2 regions of the Streptosporangium sp. NPDC005286 genome follow, and region 1 is predicted to be linked to the other one. Evidence: riboswitches for the same ligand, from Rfam matches in the RefSeq annotation. Region 1 holds a riboswitch; the other holds the start of a gene.
The links. A riboswitch is a leader RNA that binds a small molecule or an ion and turns the genes downstream of it on or off. The one in region 1 is predicted to bind cyclic di-AMP.
Positions count from the first base shown of each region.

Region 1 (7,577 bases):
AGCGGTCCCGCAGACCCTTGAGGATCTCGATCGTGTGGCTGAGGCTGGGCTCGGCCACCTGGATCGGCTGGAAACGCCGCTCAAGCGCCGCGTCCTTCTCCAGGTGCTTGCGGTACTCGTCCAGGGTGGTGGCACCGATGGTCTGCAGCTCGCCTCGGGCCAGCATCGGCTTCAGGATGCTGGCGGCGTCGATCGCTCCCTCGGCGGCGCCCGCACCGACGAGCGTGTGCAGCTCGTCGATGAACAGGATGATGTCGCCGCGGGTGCGGATCTCCTTGAGGACCTTCTTCAGGCGCTCCTCGAAGTCACCGCGGTAGCGCGAACCCGCCACCAGGGCGCCCAGGTCCAGGGTGTAGAGCTGCTTGTCCTTGAGCGTCTCGGGCACCTCGCCCTTGACGATCTTCTGGGACAGGCCCTCCACAACGGCGGTCTTGCCGACGCCGGGCTCACCCACCAGGACCGGGTTGTTCTTGGTCCTGCGGGACAGGACCTGCATGACCCGCTCGATCTCCTTCTCCCGGCCGATGACCGGATCGAGCTTGCCCTCACGAGCGGCCTGGGTCAGGTTGCGGCCGAACTGGTCAAGCACCAGAGAGGTCGAAGGAGCGGCCTCGGCCGGACCGCCGGCGGCGGTCGGTTCCTTGCCCTGGTAGCCGTGAAGCAACTGGATGACCTGCTGGCGGACCCGATTGAGATCGGCGCCCAGCTTCACCAGCACCTGGGCGGCCACGCCCTCGCCCTCACGGATGAGGCCGAGCAGGATGTGCTCGGTGCCGATGTAGTTGTGACCCAGTTGCAGCGCCTCGCGCAGGGACAGCTCAAGGACCTTCTTGGCACGCGGGGTGAACGGAATGTGCCCCGACGGCGCGGACTGGCCCTGGCCGATGATCTCCTCGACCTGCTGACGCACACCTTCAAGACTGATGCCGAGGCTCTCCAGAGCCTTGGCGGCAACGCCTTCACCTTCATGGATCAAGCCAAGAAGAATGTGCTCCGTACCGATGTAGTTGTGGTTGAGCATCCGGGCCTCTTCTTGGGCCAGGACGACAACCCGCCGTGCGCGGTCGGTGAACCTCTCGAACATCTCGTCGCTCCTCACAGAGCGGTCAGGCAGGTCCGGGATATCCGGGCCCTGTCATCCCGCATGGTAGCCCCGACCCGGCGACCGCTCTATGCAGAAGACGTTCCCCGAGAGCAGGGCGTTCACCCTCCATCCAACTACTTACGGGGGGTGGGATGTTCCCGCTACGCCGCAAGCGAACGACGTTTGTCCACCAGACAAACACATCATGCGGTCATGGCCGCCACCGGACCCCACCGTGACCGCCATAACCGCATGATTCACTCGATCCACTGAGCCGATCTAGTGAGCCGCTTCGTACTGCTCGACGATCTTGGAGGCGATTCGACCGCGCTCGCTGACATTAAGGCCGTGGGACTTCGCCCATGCCCGGATGTCGGCGCTCTTCTCTCGCGTGAGTGCCCGCGCGCCACCCGCGCGGCGGCGGCGGGGTGCCAGCGCGCCGGAACGACGGGCGCTCTGCACGAAAGGCGACAGGGAGTCGCGGAGCTTCTTCGCGTTAACGTCACTCAGGTCAATCTCATAGCTGGTGCCGTCAATCGCGAAGGCGACAGTCTCATTGGCCTCGCCCCCATCGAGGTCGTCGATGAGAATCTCCTGGATCTGCTTGGCCATCTACACAATCCTTTCGCGGAGTATTGTTTCATTCGCAAGCTAAACATATACCCGCGATCGAAGAGCGGCAATTCCAGGAGCCCGGCGATTCTCACAGCCGACCGAGACACTCTCAGTCGGCGCTCCGGTGGATCAGCTGTTCTGCGACTCGGCCGGGTCGGACTGTTTTGGCCGGCGACCGGCGGCTTCACTCCGAAGTAGCTTGACGACTCCGAAGATGAAGGCTCCGCCGACGACCGCCGGAGGTATCAACGCGGACAATACGTCGTACATTCGTCCTCGCTCCGTACCGCTAGGTGGCTTTCTGGAGACCATGAAAATTTGGCGACGACTCCCGAGCCACGCGGGTGTCCGCCCGATCAGTCTGGAACCGCCCACAGATGACCATAGCGCCACCGGACGGCGACGTGCGTCAGCAGGGGCGACCATGCCCGTCACTCTCCAGCCTAATGCTTCTCTCCAGCCGCCTTACCGGTTGCAGTCGTAAAGCCGCAGGGAAAAACCGACAGGACGATCAAGTGATCATCGTCGCCTTCGGAAATACCAATGCCCGCCCGCTCTCCGGCCGCTGCGCCACCGGCCTCGGAGGGGCGAAGCTCCTGGTGGGAGAGCCTTCCCGCCGGGATGAACAACGCCTTGTCACGGAACCGGAGATCACCGCGGGCGGGTTCATCGCGAGAATGTCCACCGCCGGCAGAACACCCGGATGGAGAGCGGCTCGCTTCATCACCCGGGCGGCAGCCGATGCGACGCAAGCCTACGGAACAAGACGGATCTTCAACGCTTTCTTGCCAAGAGTACGACCCACTCTGGCGTGGAGTACATAGTCGTAGACCGTATAACCACCAAAGACGATGGGCTCACGGGACAACCCGGGCAACACCACACACCCATGATCCAGCTCCGTGAGAAGACCCCTGAACGCGCGACGGAAGGTGAAGGAGAGAAACCCGCGGGCCGTCACCGGGGATGCGGGAGGCGAGCCGGTCCCACCATTCGATGACTGGTGTGCGAACCCTCGACGGGGGCAGATCCGGCATTGGCGTCTCATAGCGGCTTGCGGGCTCTCCTGAGCCCCTTGTCCGGCCTCAAACACGAATATTCCGCCGGAGCACGCCGGGGCTCGATCATAAGTCCCCCCGCGTCGCCCATGGCATGGCAAATGATTTTTACGCTTCCGCGGCTTCCGTGGCCGAGGCGGTTACCCACCGCCAAGGTCCTCGTTTTTCTGGTCCGGGTACGAAATCGGGGCCGGCGGTTCAACCGCCGGCCCCGATTTACCCGGAACTACTTGATCTTGACGACGACCGTCCCGGCCACCTTGTCGTGCAGCGCCTGCTGCAGGGGCTTGTCCCACAGCAGCCACAGCACGTTCACGAGGCTGAAGATGTTGACGATCCAGCCGAGGAGGGGGATCCAGCTCAGGAACTGCGGGCCGAAGAACACACCGCCGCGCTTGAGCGCGACGTCGGAGCTGAGCCCGCCCGGCGGCAGGGTGCTGCCGACGGGCACGATCTTGATGCCCATGACCATCTTGCCGACGGTCTGCCCCCCCCTACTGATCATGAAGAACTCGTAGGCGAAGTAGATCGCCGCGCTGACCAGGGAGACGAGAAGGCTCGCGAGGAAGACGCCGCTCCCGTCGGTGCTGGCGCCCGTCGCGAGGTTGAAACTGGGAGCCGTCACCAGGAGGCCGGTCAGCACCGCACTGATGATCACCCCCGGGATCGCCAGAATGATCGCGTCGATGATCCGCGCCACCAGGCGCTGCCACCACTCGGCGAGCGGGCCGGGAGCACCGGGGGGGCCGCCGTAAGGCTGGCCGTACCCCTGCTGCCCGTACTGCTGCTGCCCATAGCCGGGCTGCTGGCCGTAACCCGGCTGCTGGCCGTAGTCGGGCTGCTGCCCGTAACCGGGCTGCTGGCCATAGTCGGGCTGCTGCTGACCGTACTGCTGCTGCCCGTAACCCGGCTGGGACGGCTGCTGCTGCCCGTAACCGGGCTGCTGGCCGTAGCCGGGCTGCTGCTGCCCGTAACCCGGCTGGGACGGCTGCTGCTGCCCGTAACCGGGCTGCTGGCCGTAGCCGGGCTGCTCGTGGGACGCCTGCTGCCCGTAGCCGGGCTGCTGACCGTAGGCGCCGGTCCCGCCCTGCTGGCCATAGCCCTGCTGCTGGCCGTACGCGTCCGTCCCGCCCTGCTGACCGTACGACTGCTGCTGCCCATACCCCTGCTGGCCGTACGACTGCTGCTGCCCGTACCCCTGCTGCTGGCCGTAGCCCTGCTGACCATAGCCGGGCTGGGCCACCCCCGGGCCGGTGTTCGGCTGCGATCCCTCCGACCGATATCCCATGATCGTCACGTCGGGGTCGAGTTCGCCAGGGGCTCGACCCTGGTTGTGCTGCCCGTAATCCGGCTGTCCCGAAGGTGTGCGACTGCGCTCGGGATCATCCTGTGGATACGGCGGCTGTCCGTTGCTCACCGCGTCACCTCACTTAGACTGCGCATGTGGCAAATGTCAGACGCACATGCTTGCTGCTGCACAAGGTATCGACATAGGAATCAACAGTCACCTTTCCAGTCAGTCATCTCTAAAGTCATCAGAGTCGGGCTCGTGTGTCAGGTGCAGCAGCATCCGGGTGTTTCCCAAGGTATTGGGCTTGACGTGCTCCAGATCGAGGAACTCCGCGACGCCCTCGTCGTAGGAGGCGAGAAGTTCGGCGTAGACCTCCGGGGCGACGGGTGTGCCCTGGATCTCCTGAAATCCGTGCCGGGCGAAGAAGCCGACCTCGAAGGTCAGGCAGAAGACCCTGCGCAGGCCCAGCTCAGCGGCCGTGCGGATGAGCACCGAGACGATCCGATGGCCGATTCCCATTCCCCTGCGGGTCGGATCGACGGCAACGGTCCGAATTTCGGCAAGATCCTCCCAGAGAACATGAAGCGCCCCGCAGCCGAGGATTATCCCCTCCGCGTCAGTCGCGACCCAGAACTCCTGGATGTCCTCGTACAGGGTGACGGTGGCCTTCTCCAGCAGGCGCGGGCCGGCTCCACCGTAGGTGTCGACGAGCCGCCTGATGGCACGGACGTCCGGGGTGCGGGCGCGGCGGACCGTGACCGCCGGGGTGGCGCCGGGAGCGGGTGACCCCCGCTCCTCTCCCTCGGATCCGGTTCGCTGCTCCCCCTCTTTCCCGGGATTCGCGAACGGCACGGGAGAATGCTCCGCAAGCTGCTCCATGACCGATCAGCGTACGTCCTCTCCGGCCTTCAATTACGGCTCATCCTTAACTCTCGCCCCGGGGGCATCACATGACCCTTGGTAGTTGGATTACCACGCTGGGCGCACGACGCCTCCAATGTGTCGCAGCTCATCTTTGGCACGGTCCCGGACCTGGGAAGACCCACGCCACGCCCGCCGCGAGGAAGGCAAAGGCAGCGTAATGGCCATGTTGATCATATTGGCATGTGATCTTTCCGTGACATTTCAGTTGCGAAACCTCTACTGAGTTCGCAGTTCTGGTTGAGCAGGAACCACGAGTGCACTAATCTCCGTGCTCGATGTCAGAGACGTAAAAGCCTGACCCGCCGAATCTCCCGACCAGGGGAACCGGGGACCCACCACGTCCTTCGGGGTGAATCCGAGTGCCACCGGCGCACCCGGTAGGGCTGCCTCCGGCCCGAACCCGTCAGCTAACCCGGTAGGCGGCCGAGGAGAGGAGCCCGTTGGTGAAGCGCATGCGCGACCGCGCAGGAGAGCACGCGGGCGGCGACGCCCGCTGTCGAGAACGCGCGCCGCGGAGGCGGAGTCGCCGCATGGCGGTCATCGGCCTGGCGTTCGCCATCATGACCCTCGGCACCCCCCTGGTCTCGGCCACGGCGGATCCCGAGCCCAGCCTCCAGCAACTGGCCAAGCAGGCCGAGAAGCTGCACGAGGAGATCGGCACGCTCGCCGAGCAGTACAACGGCGAGCGGGTCAGGCTCAAGCAGGCCCAGCGAGCCGCGGAAAGCGCCAAGAAGACCCTCGCGACGAGCGAGTCGGAGCTCGCAACCCGGCGCACCAAGGCCACCCTCCTCGCGCAGAGCAACTACATGTCCGGCGGCCTGAACTCCGGACTCGCCTTCACCCAGGCGACCGACCCCGACACCTTCCTCGACCAGGCCACCACCAACTACGCCCTCCAGCAGCAGCAGAGCGAGGAGGTCGCCCAGGTCGGCCGGGCGATCGAGGCCGCCGAGCGGGCACAGGCCAGCGCCAAGGCGAGGACCTCAGAGGTCAAGGTGCTCCTGGAGGAGATCGAGGGCAAGCGCAGCAAGATCGAGCGACTGGTCGCGCGGGTCGAGAGCGACCTGTTCAGCGAGGTGCGCACCAGGGCCGTCAGCAACAGGGGTGCCCGGGTGAAGGTCGACGTGCCCATCGTGGGCAGCGGCAAGGCGGCGGAGGCGGCCCGCTGGGCGCTCACCCAGCAACTCAAGCCGTACGTCTGGGGCGCCGAGGGCCCCAACTCCTTCGACTGCTCCGGGCTGGTCATGTGGGCCTACCAGAAGGTCGGCATCAGCCTGCCGCACTACACCGGCAACCAGTGGACCGCGGGCACCCACATCTCCAAAAACGACCTGCGCCCAGGCGACCTGGTCTTCTTCTACAGCGACCTGCACCACGTCGGGATCTACATCGGCGCGGGCCTGATGGTCCACGCGCCCCGGACGGGTGACGTCATCCACATCGCCACGATCGACAACCGGCCCTTCGCCGGCGGGGTGCGGATCTCCGACTGAGCGGCTGAGCCGGGCCGGTCACGGATCGCGAGCCGCCCGGCCCTGGGCCGGGCGGCGAATCCTGCCGTGCCGAGGGCCGGTCAGACGGGCACCCCGCAGACTTGCGCCCCTCGGACGGTGCCCGCAGGTGCGGTGACGACGGCAACGCGGTGAGGCGCCGTCTGACCGCGGTGGGCAGGGCAGCCAAGGGGCAGGGTCTAGATCAGGCGGCGGCGGGCCGCCCAGGCCACGGCCTCGATCGCCGTGGCGACACCGATGCGGTCGCAGATGCCTCTGAGCCTGCGCCTGACGGTCCGGCCGCTGATATCGAGGCGGCGGCCCACCCTGTCGACGGTGACGCCCTTGGCGAGTTCAGCCAGCAGCACGAGGTCGTCGTCGCTGAGACCGATATCACTCATGCCCAGGGGGCTGTCGCCATGGCGAGAATCCACTTCTGGATATGCCATCAAGAGTCACTCCCCCCACTCTGGAAACCGGGCGCGAGACGCCGGAAATGAATACCGTCCGCCAGGAACGGTAAACGCCTTGTTCAAAGGTCGTCAAGTTCTACTCTTCATAGCGCGCGCCCACTATTGACATACTAGGTGCTACGTGAAGTACTCATGATATGTCAGTGCCTTTGGGGTTAAGTCACGACCGTGCCCCCGCACGAGCCTGCAGGTGCCCCCCTGGCTGCGACAACAGAAGTCCTGGCAGAACAAGGTTTCGCCGGAACCGCCGCGGCGGCGCGCACCCGCGGGGTCGCATCCTCGGTGGAAGCGAGCCACCCGTTTTTCCCCGGGAAAATCGATCTCTTCCTGGCGCTCTTCGACGGCCACGCCGTCTGGCGCCTTGACGGCACCTCGCGGAAAACTCTGAAATGGGAAGCCCGCAAGAGCACCTTTGCGGCATTAGCGAAGTATCGGGTGCCGACGACGGACGTCAGGCGATATTGGACATGCTTAAAAGGGAGTTTCTGCGCTATGCAGAAAGCCGTCCGAAATTACACGGGGGAGCGTGAGCACGGACCCCGCGGTTTGCGGCCCATGGGGATTCGACCCGTCCGCCCAGGAATCGTCCGCCTGCCGTGCTCGCGCCCACGCGCGTCGGCGCGGAGCCGTGCGGGACGGTGA
Region 1 is NZ_JBEXGU010000011.1:171-7,747, reverse strand. Features, by position in the region: gene ABZU75_RS06500 (ATP-dependent Clp protease ATP-binding subunit) at 1-1,084, opposite strand, end outside; gene ABZU75_RS06495 (Lsr2 family protein) at 1,364-1,696, opposite strand; gene ABZU75_RS06490 (RDD family protein) at 2,984-4,174, opposite strand; gene ABZU75_RS06485 (amino-acid N-acetyltransferase) at 4,274-4,927, opposite strand; cyclic di-AMP (ydaO/yuaA leader) riboswitch at 5,263-5,410, shown strand; gene ABZU75_RS06480 (NlpC/P60 family protein) at 5,503-6,465, shown strand; gene ABZU75_RS06475 (LuxR C-terminal-related transcriptional regulator) at 6,663-6,863, opposite strand.

Region 2 (7,577 bases), on a different contig from region 1:
GTCCGGGAGCTCGGCGTGTCCGACATGACGATCCGGCGCGACCTTGAGGTGCTCTCCGAGCGCGGGCTGGTGGAGAAGGTCCACGGTGGCGCCACCGCCACCGGGTCCGGCTCGACCGAGGAACCGGGCTTCGCCGCCAAGTCGGCGCGCCAGCAGGCGGAGAAGGAGACGATCGCCCAGCAGGCCGCCCGGCTCGTCCGGCCCGACACCGCCATCGCACTCTCCGCGGGAACCACGACCTGGACGCTCGCCCACCACGTGACCGACGTGCCCGAGCTGACCGTGATCACCAACTCGATCCGGATCGCCGACGTCTTCCACCGCTCCCCCAGGGCCGATCGCACGGTCGTGCTCACCGGCGGGGTCCGCACCCCCTCCGACGCGCTGGTCGGCCCGGTCGCGGTCACGGCGATCCGGGGACTCCACGTCGACACCCTCTTCCTCGGCGTGCACGGGATGAGCGCCCGAGCCGGGTTCACCACGCCCAACCTGCTGGAGGCCGAGACCAACCGCGAGCTGGTCGCCTCCGCGCACCGCCTGGTGGTGCTCGCCGACCACACCAAGTGGGGCACGGTCGGCATCAGCACGATCGCCGAGCTGGCCCAGGCCCACATCGTGGTCACCGACTCCGGCCTGGCCGAGGAGGCCCGCGAGGAGCTCGCCGCCTCGGTGGGAGAGCTGATCATCACAGAGCCACAGCAGGAGAGCGAGAGCGTCGGCCGATGAAGCGTACGATCACCCACCTGGCCGACGGCCGGGAGCTGTTCTACTTCGACCGCCGCGACGACACCGACCGCGGAGCGGTCGACAGCCGCGACCTGCCGCCCCGCCCCGCCGCCTCCGAGTTGCGTTACGACCCGCTGACCGAGGAGTGGATCGCGGTGGCCGGACACCGCCAGGGCCGCACCTTCCTGCCCCCGGCCAGCGAGTGCCCGCTCTGCCCTTCCACCTCCGGCAACCTCACCGAGATCCCCTCCGCGGCCTACGACGTGGCGGTCTTCGAGAACAGGTTCCCCTCGTTCTCCACCTATCTGGGCGACTATCAGCAGGTTGGCGGGTTGAGTGAGGTCCGCCCCGGGATCGGCCGCTGTGAGGTGGTCTGTTTCACCGCCGAGCACGACTCCTCATTCGCGATGCTCCCCCCCGAGCAGGTGGAGCTGGTCATGGAGGCCTGGATCGACCGTACGGCGGAGTTGTCGGCGATGCCGGGCGTGGAGCAGGTGTTCTGTTTCGAGAACCGGGGAGCAGAGATCGGCATCACCCTGGCCCACCCGCACGGCCAGATCTACGCGTACCCCTACGTGACCCCGCGCACCAAGCTGACCCTCGGGGCGGCCGGGCGCCACCGGGAGCGGACCGGCGGCAACCTGTTCGCCGACGTGCTCGCCGCGGAGCGGGAGGCCGGGGTCCGGGTGGTGGCCTCGAACGAGCACTGGACGGCGTTCGTCCCGGCCGCGGCGCGCTGGCCGGTGGAGGTTCACCTCTACCCCCACCGGCAGGTCCCCGACCTGGTCGGACTGGAGCCCGCGGAGCGCGCGGCGTTCGGACCGCTCTACACCGACGTGCTCCGCCGCCTCGACGGGCTGTTCGGCGTGCCGATGCCCTACATCGCGGCCTGGCACCAGGCGCCGGTCAACACCGGTCGCGACCTGTCGTACGCGCACATGGAGCTGTTCAGCATCCGCCGCGCGCCGAACAAGCTGAAATATCTCGCCGGCTCCGAGTCGGCCATGGGTGCCTTCGTGAACGACGTACTGCCCGAGGAGGCAGCACACCTTCTGCGCTCTGTTGTCACGAACTAATCACCAATTGGTCTCGTCTTGAAGTCGCGTGACCCTGTGTTTACCACTACTATCCTTCCCACATCGGCTGCAACAGCCGATATGCCTAATCCCAGGCGCATCGCCCGGGAGCCGGGGAACCACCGCACCTGGGGTGAAACCACTTCGGTGGAAGGGCGTTCTCCAGCCCGAACCCGTCAGCTAACCCGGTAGGCGGAAGGAGAGGAGAGTTCGTGGCGGCCCCGTCCCCCACGTTCCGTCGGCATGCGGCTCTGGCCCTTTGTTTGAGCCTGGTCGCCACGTTCACCCTCGGTGCCCCCACCGCGGGAAGCGCGGAACCCAAGCCGACCGAGGCCAAACTCCGCGCCGAGCTGGCCAAGCTCGGCAAGAAGGTCGACGGGCTGATCGAAGCATACGCGGCCAAGCGCGAGTCCCTCAAGAAGGCACAGAAGGCCGAGGCCGTCGCCAAGCAGAACCTGGCCAGGGCCTCCGACCTCTACGCCAGGGCGGAAAAGCAGGTCGACTCCATAGTCCAGCTCCGCTACCAGAGCAGCATCGGAGGGCTGCCCGCGCTGCTGTTCGCCGACGACATGGGTGGAGCAGCGGTGATGGAGCAGCTCACCGCCCAGCAGAGCGCGCACCTGCAGGGCTTCGCCGAGAGCTTCGAACGCAGGAAGAGGGCGACCGAGACGGCCGCCAGGCTCACCGACGAAATCGGTGAGGAGGCCAAGGAGATGCAGACCCAGCGTGACGAGGTCGAAGATCTGATCAAGGACATCAAGAACAGGCTCGACCAGCTCGCCCCCGTCGGCTCCGGGCGCCGCGCCGACGGCAGCTGGGCCCCGCAACTCCCCACCGGCGCCGACAACATCACCGACCGGACCCGGATCATGCGTGAGGCCGTCAAGAGACGCTTCAACCTCCCGTACGCCGTCGGTTGCTACCGGTCCGCGAACGACGGCGGCGAGCACCCCCTCGGCCGCGCCTGCGACTTCATGATGAGCACCGGCGGCACGATGCCCTCAGCCGCCAACCTCCGGCTCGGCGACGAGATCGCCGCCTGGGCCATCAAGAACAAGTCCAAGCTCGGAGTGAAGTACGTGATCTGGCGCCAGCGCATCAACCACGGCTCCGGCTGGAGAACCATGTCCAACCGCGGCGGCATCACCGCCAACCACTACGACCACCCGCACATCTCGATGTACTAGAAGGGATGCATACACGAGCTGAAATGATGTTCGTGTCGGTAGGTGATCACGCAGAGGCAGGCCGCCGGTTCGGGAAGGCCTGACCGCGGCTGGGGCCGGCGAGCTTGGTGATCATTGCGGCGACGGGTTGACGAGCCTGCCTTCGTAGGCGGCGATGACGAGCTGAGCCCGGTCCCGGGCGTGCAGTTTGGCCAGGAGTCGGCCGATATGGGTCTTGACCGTGCCGACGGTGAGGTGCAGGTGCTCGGCGATCTCGGAGTTGGACATTCCCCTGCCGATGAGGGTGAGCACCTCGCGCTCGCGCTGGGTGATGTCGTCGAGGTCTCGCGCGGCCGAGGCGGGGTGGGGGCGTCGCAGGAATTCGGCGATGAGCCGACGGGTGACGGTGGGCGCGAGCAGCGCTTCGCCGGCGGCGACGACTTTGATGGCGGCCAGGAGCTCGGTCGCCGTGGCGTGCTTGAGGAGGAAGCCGCTCGCACCTGCCCGTAGCGACGCGTAGACGTATTCGTCCTGATCGAACGTGGTGAGGATCAGTACGCGGATGCCGGCGTCGGCCGGGTCGGCACAGATACGCCGTGTCGCCTCGATGCCGTCCATGTCCGGCATCTTCACGTCCATGAGGACGGCGAGACGGGCACGCGCCACCCTCCGGTGGGCGGTCGTAAGCGGGTCAGTTGCGGCCGGTGGAGCCCTCGGGTGGGGCGGGGGCGGTGGAACCGCGTACCACCAGTTCGGTGGCGAGTTCGACGTGGTGGGAGTCGACTCGTTCGCCTGCCGCCAGGCGCAGGGCCGTGCGTACGGCGACGCCGCCCATCTCTCGCAGCGGCTGGCGTACGGTGGTCAGCGGGGGCGAGGCCATACAGGCGACCTGGGTGTCGTCGAAGCCGACGATGCTGAGATCCTCGGGCACGCGCAACCCTCGCGCCCTGGCCGCCTCCAGCACGCCGAGCGCGATGTCGTCGCAGCCGGTGAAGATGGCAGTGGGGACCTCAGGCAGGTCGAACAGGGCCGCGCCGCCCGTCACACCCTCCTGGTAGCGGAAGTGCCCCGCCCGTACGTAACCCGGAGGAACCGAAGCGCCTGCGGCCTCCATGGCGGCGCGGTAGCCGTGTAGCCGGGCCTGGTTGCAGGCGGCGGTGGCCGGGCCGCCGAGGTAGGCGATGCGCCGATGTCCGAGCGTGAGCAGGTGCTGCGTCGCGGCCAGGCCCCCGGCGAAGTTCGTCGAGCCGACGCTGGTGACCCCCCTGGTCTGCGGCAGGTTCAGCGGGTCGATCACGACCAGTGGCAACCGCACGCGGGACAGGGCGGCGAGCTGCCCGGCGGTCAACTCGCTGGTGATGGCGATCAGGGCCCGCCGTCCGGCCGTGACCAGGCCGCGCGCCCAGGCTCCGGCGCGGTCGGCGTTCGTCCGGATGCTCACCACGATCGCCGCGTCGACCTCGGCCCCGGCCTGCACAGCGCCCTGGACGATCTCGGTCGAGTACGCGTTGAGATCGGCGTCCAGCTCCACTTCGATCGTGTCCAGCACGGCCGCGTCGCCCCGGCGGCGCTGCGGCGGCGCGACGTAGTCGTGCTGCTCCAGCAACGACTCCACGAGGGAGCGGGTCACCGGGGAGACGTCACCTCGGCCGTTGAGCACCTTCGACACGGTCGCGACCGACACGCCCGCCGAGGCCGCGACCGTGGCCAGCGTGGCCCGTTTAGGACTGGCCGGCATCTGTTCCTCCCTGCTGTGTGGCGGAAGAGCCCGGTCTCGGTTCCACATCCACGCGGGTGACCAGCCGGCGGCCCAGGCCGACGTGACGCAGCGGACCGGTCAATCGTATGTGGCCCCGGCAGGGCAGGTCGGACGCCGACGTGCCCACGAGCACCTCAAGGTCCCCCGGTTCGACGATACGCCGCAGGTCGCGCCCGGTGAACGCGGTCCGGTCGGCGGGCACGGTGAAGGTCGCCAGGGCGCTCGCGCCGGGCTCCAGCCGGACCCGGGCGAACCCGGTGAGCTGCCGCACCGGTCGGGTGACCTGGGCGACCACATCGTACAGGAAGAGCTGGACGACCTCCTCTCCCGCCCGGCCCCCGGTGTTGCGTACCCGCACCGACACGGTGAACTCGCCGTCGGTGGGCACCTCGGCGTCGCTGATCCGCAGGTCGTCGATCTCGAAGGTGGTGTACGAGGCGCCGTGCCCGAACGGGAACAGCGGGGTCGGGTCGAGATTGCTGATGCCGTGGCTGTTGGAGCCCAGCGGCGGCTGCAGGTAGGTGCCCGGCTGCCCGCCCGGGCCGCGTGGGATCTGCACCGGCAGCTTTCCGCTGGGCTGCACCCTGCCGGACAGGACCCCGGCGACGGCCGCCCCGCCCTCCTCGCCGGGCATGAACGCCTGGACGAGCGCGGCGGCCGTCCCGGACACCCGGCCCAGCGCGTATGGACGGCCCGAGACGACGACCACCACGACCGGCGTGCCGGTGGCGGCCAGCTCGGCCAGCAGGTCCTCCTGCACGCCGGGCAGCCGCAGGTCTTCGGCGTCGCAGCCTTCGCCCGACGTACCCAGCCCGAACATCCCCGCCAGGTCGCCGACGACGGCCACGCACACGTCGGACTCACGGGCCGCCTGGAGCGCGGCGACGAAGCCGGAGCGGTCGTCGCCCCGCACGTCGCAGCCTGGCTCGTGGATCAGCTCGGCATCGGGCAGCTCGGCCCGCAGCGCGTCGAGCAGGCTGGGTGCGGCCACGCCGAGCCCGAGCCCCGGATGACGGGGCAGCACGTGGTTGGGGAAGGCGTAGCAGCCCATGAACGTGTGCGGGTCGTCGGCGCAGGGGCCGACCACGGCCACCCGGCGCGGCCCCGGACGCCCCTCGCCGAGCAACGGCAGCGCGGTGCCCGCGTCGAGCAGCACGATCGACCGCTCGGCCAGTTCCCGGGCCAGTGCCCGGTTGGCCGGCGAGTCCAGGTCCACGGCCCGTGCCCCGGCCACCGACTTCTCCGGCGTCCAGTCCGGGTCCAGCAGTCCGAGCTGCACCTTCTGCGTGAGCAGGCGCCGGGCGGCCCGATCGACCAGGGACTCCGGCAGCTCGCCCCGCCGCACCCGCCCGGCGAGGTGCTGGCCGAAGCCGAGCGTGTCGGGCAGCTCGACGTCGATGCCCGCGGTCAGCGCCTGCACCCCGGCCTCGTCGGTGTCCGCGGCGACCTGGTGCGTCGTCGCGAGGAACGGGATCGCCCAGTAGTCCGACACCACCGTCCCGGTGAACCCCCACTCGTCGCGCAGCAGGTCGGTCAGCAGCCACGAGTCGGCCGCGGCGGGAACGCCGTCCACGTCGGAGTACGAGTTCATGACCGAACGCGCGCCGCCCTCGACGATGGCGGTCTCGAACGTCGGCAGGATCATGTCCATCAGCTCGCGCCGGCCCATCGGCACCGGGCCGTGGTTGCGGGCCGCCCGGGAGGCGGAGTAGCCGGCGAAGTGCTTGAGCGTGGCGATGATCCCGGCGCTCTCGAGGCCGCGCACGTAGGCCGCGCCGAGCATCGCGACGAGGTACGGATCTTCACCCATGGTCTCCTCGACCCGGCCCCAGCGGTAGTCGCGCACCACGTCCAGCACCGGCGACAGGCCCTGGTGGACGCCCACGGCGCGCATGTCCCGCCCGATGGCGGCGGCCATCCGCTCTACCAGGTCCGGGTCGAACGTCGCGCCCCAGGCGATGGCCGCCGGGTAGACGGTCGCGCCGTAAGTGGTGAAACCGGTCAGGCACTCCTCGTGGACCAGCGCCGGGATGCCGAGCCGGGAATGCTTCACCACCTCGGACTGCAGCCGTACCACCTCCGCGGCGCCCTCCGCCGCGGTCACCGGAGCACTGCCGAACACCCGCGTCAGGTGGCCGAGCCCGTGGCGGATCGCCTCCTCGAAGGGCACCCTCCCAGAGGCCGCGAAGACGTCCTGCATCGGGGCCACGTTCGCCGGGCCTTCGGCCTCCCCCTCGGGCTCCCCGCCCTGGTCGGCCTGCATGTCGTTGCCGAGCCACCGGCTGCCGAGCTGGCCGATCTTCTCCTCCAGGGTCATCTCCTCAAGGAGGGCGTCGACCCGGTCGGCCACGGGGAGTGCCGGGTCCTGCCACGGACGGAGGATCCGGCCCGCCGCGGAGGCCCCATCTAGCGCCGTCATCTGCTCTCTCCTCAAGAAAAACTCATCCGGACAACTTTCCGAAACTTTTCGGTGTGTTGCGGTAGCCCTGCTCGAATCCTGGCGCACCTCAGATGACCAGGAAAAGCCCCAGATGAGAGTACATTACATACCTTACATACGAAGCTCATGCCGATATGAGGCCACCCCTTGACAGGCAAGTAGCGGAAATCTAAATTTGCGTGCCACGCGGCCTGTTTCGGAAATGTTTCGACATGCTGGGCTCAAGAAGAGCGGATGCCTGGCAGCGGAGGTGCTGATCCACGACCGACGACCACCGCCACTGATGTTTCACACGGAGCCGCGCCCAGCTCGGCATTCGACATACGGAGATCAGCGTGGAGTCAACGACACCATCTCGCCGCACCTTCCTCACCCTCTCCATGGGCATCCCCCTGGGAGCCGCGCTGGCG
Region 2 is NZ_JBEXGU010000037.1:29,682-37,258, forward strand. Features, by position in the region: gene ABZU75_RS16305 (DeoR/GlpR family DNA-binding transcription regulator) at 1-726, shown strand, start outside; gene galT (galactose-1-phosphate uridylyltransferase) at 723-1,802, shown strand; cyclic di-AMP (ydaO/yuaA leader) riboswitch at 1,875-2,011, shown strand; gene ABZU75_RS16315 (hypothetical protein) at 2,066-2,989, shown strand; gene ABZU75_RS16320 (response regulator transcription factor) at 3,101-3,607, opposite strand; gene ABZU75_RS16325 (LacI family DNA-binding transcriptional regulator) at 3,660-4,706, opposite strand; gene ABZU75_RS16330 (glycoside hydrolase family 3 N-terminal domain-containing protein) at 4,690-7,146, opposite strand; gene ABZU75_RS16335 (extracellular solute-binding protein) at 7,503-7,577, shown strand, end outside.
Region 2: another riboswitch for cyclic di-AMP. It lies ahead of ABZU75_RS16315 (hypothetical protein); the one in region 1 lies ahead of ABZU75_RS06480 (NlpC/P60 family protein).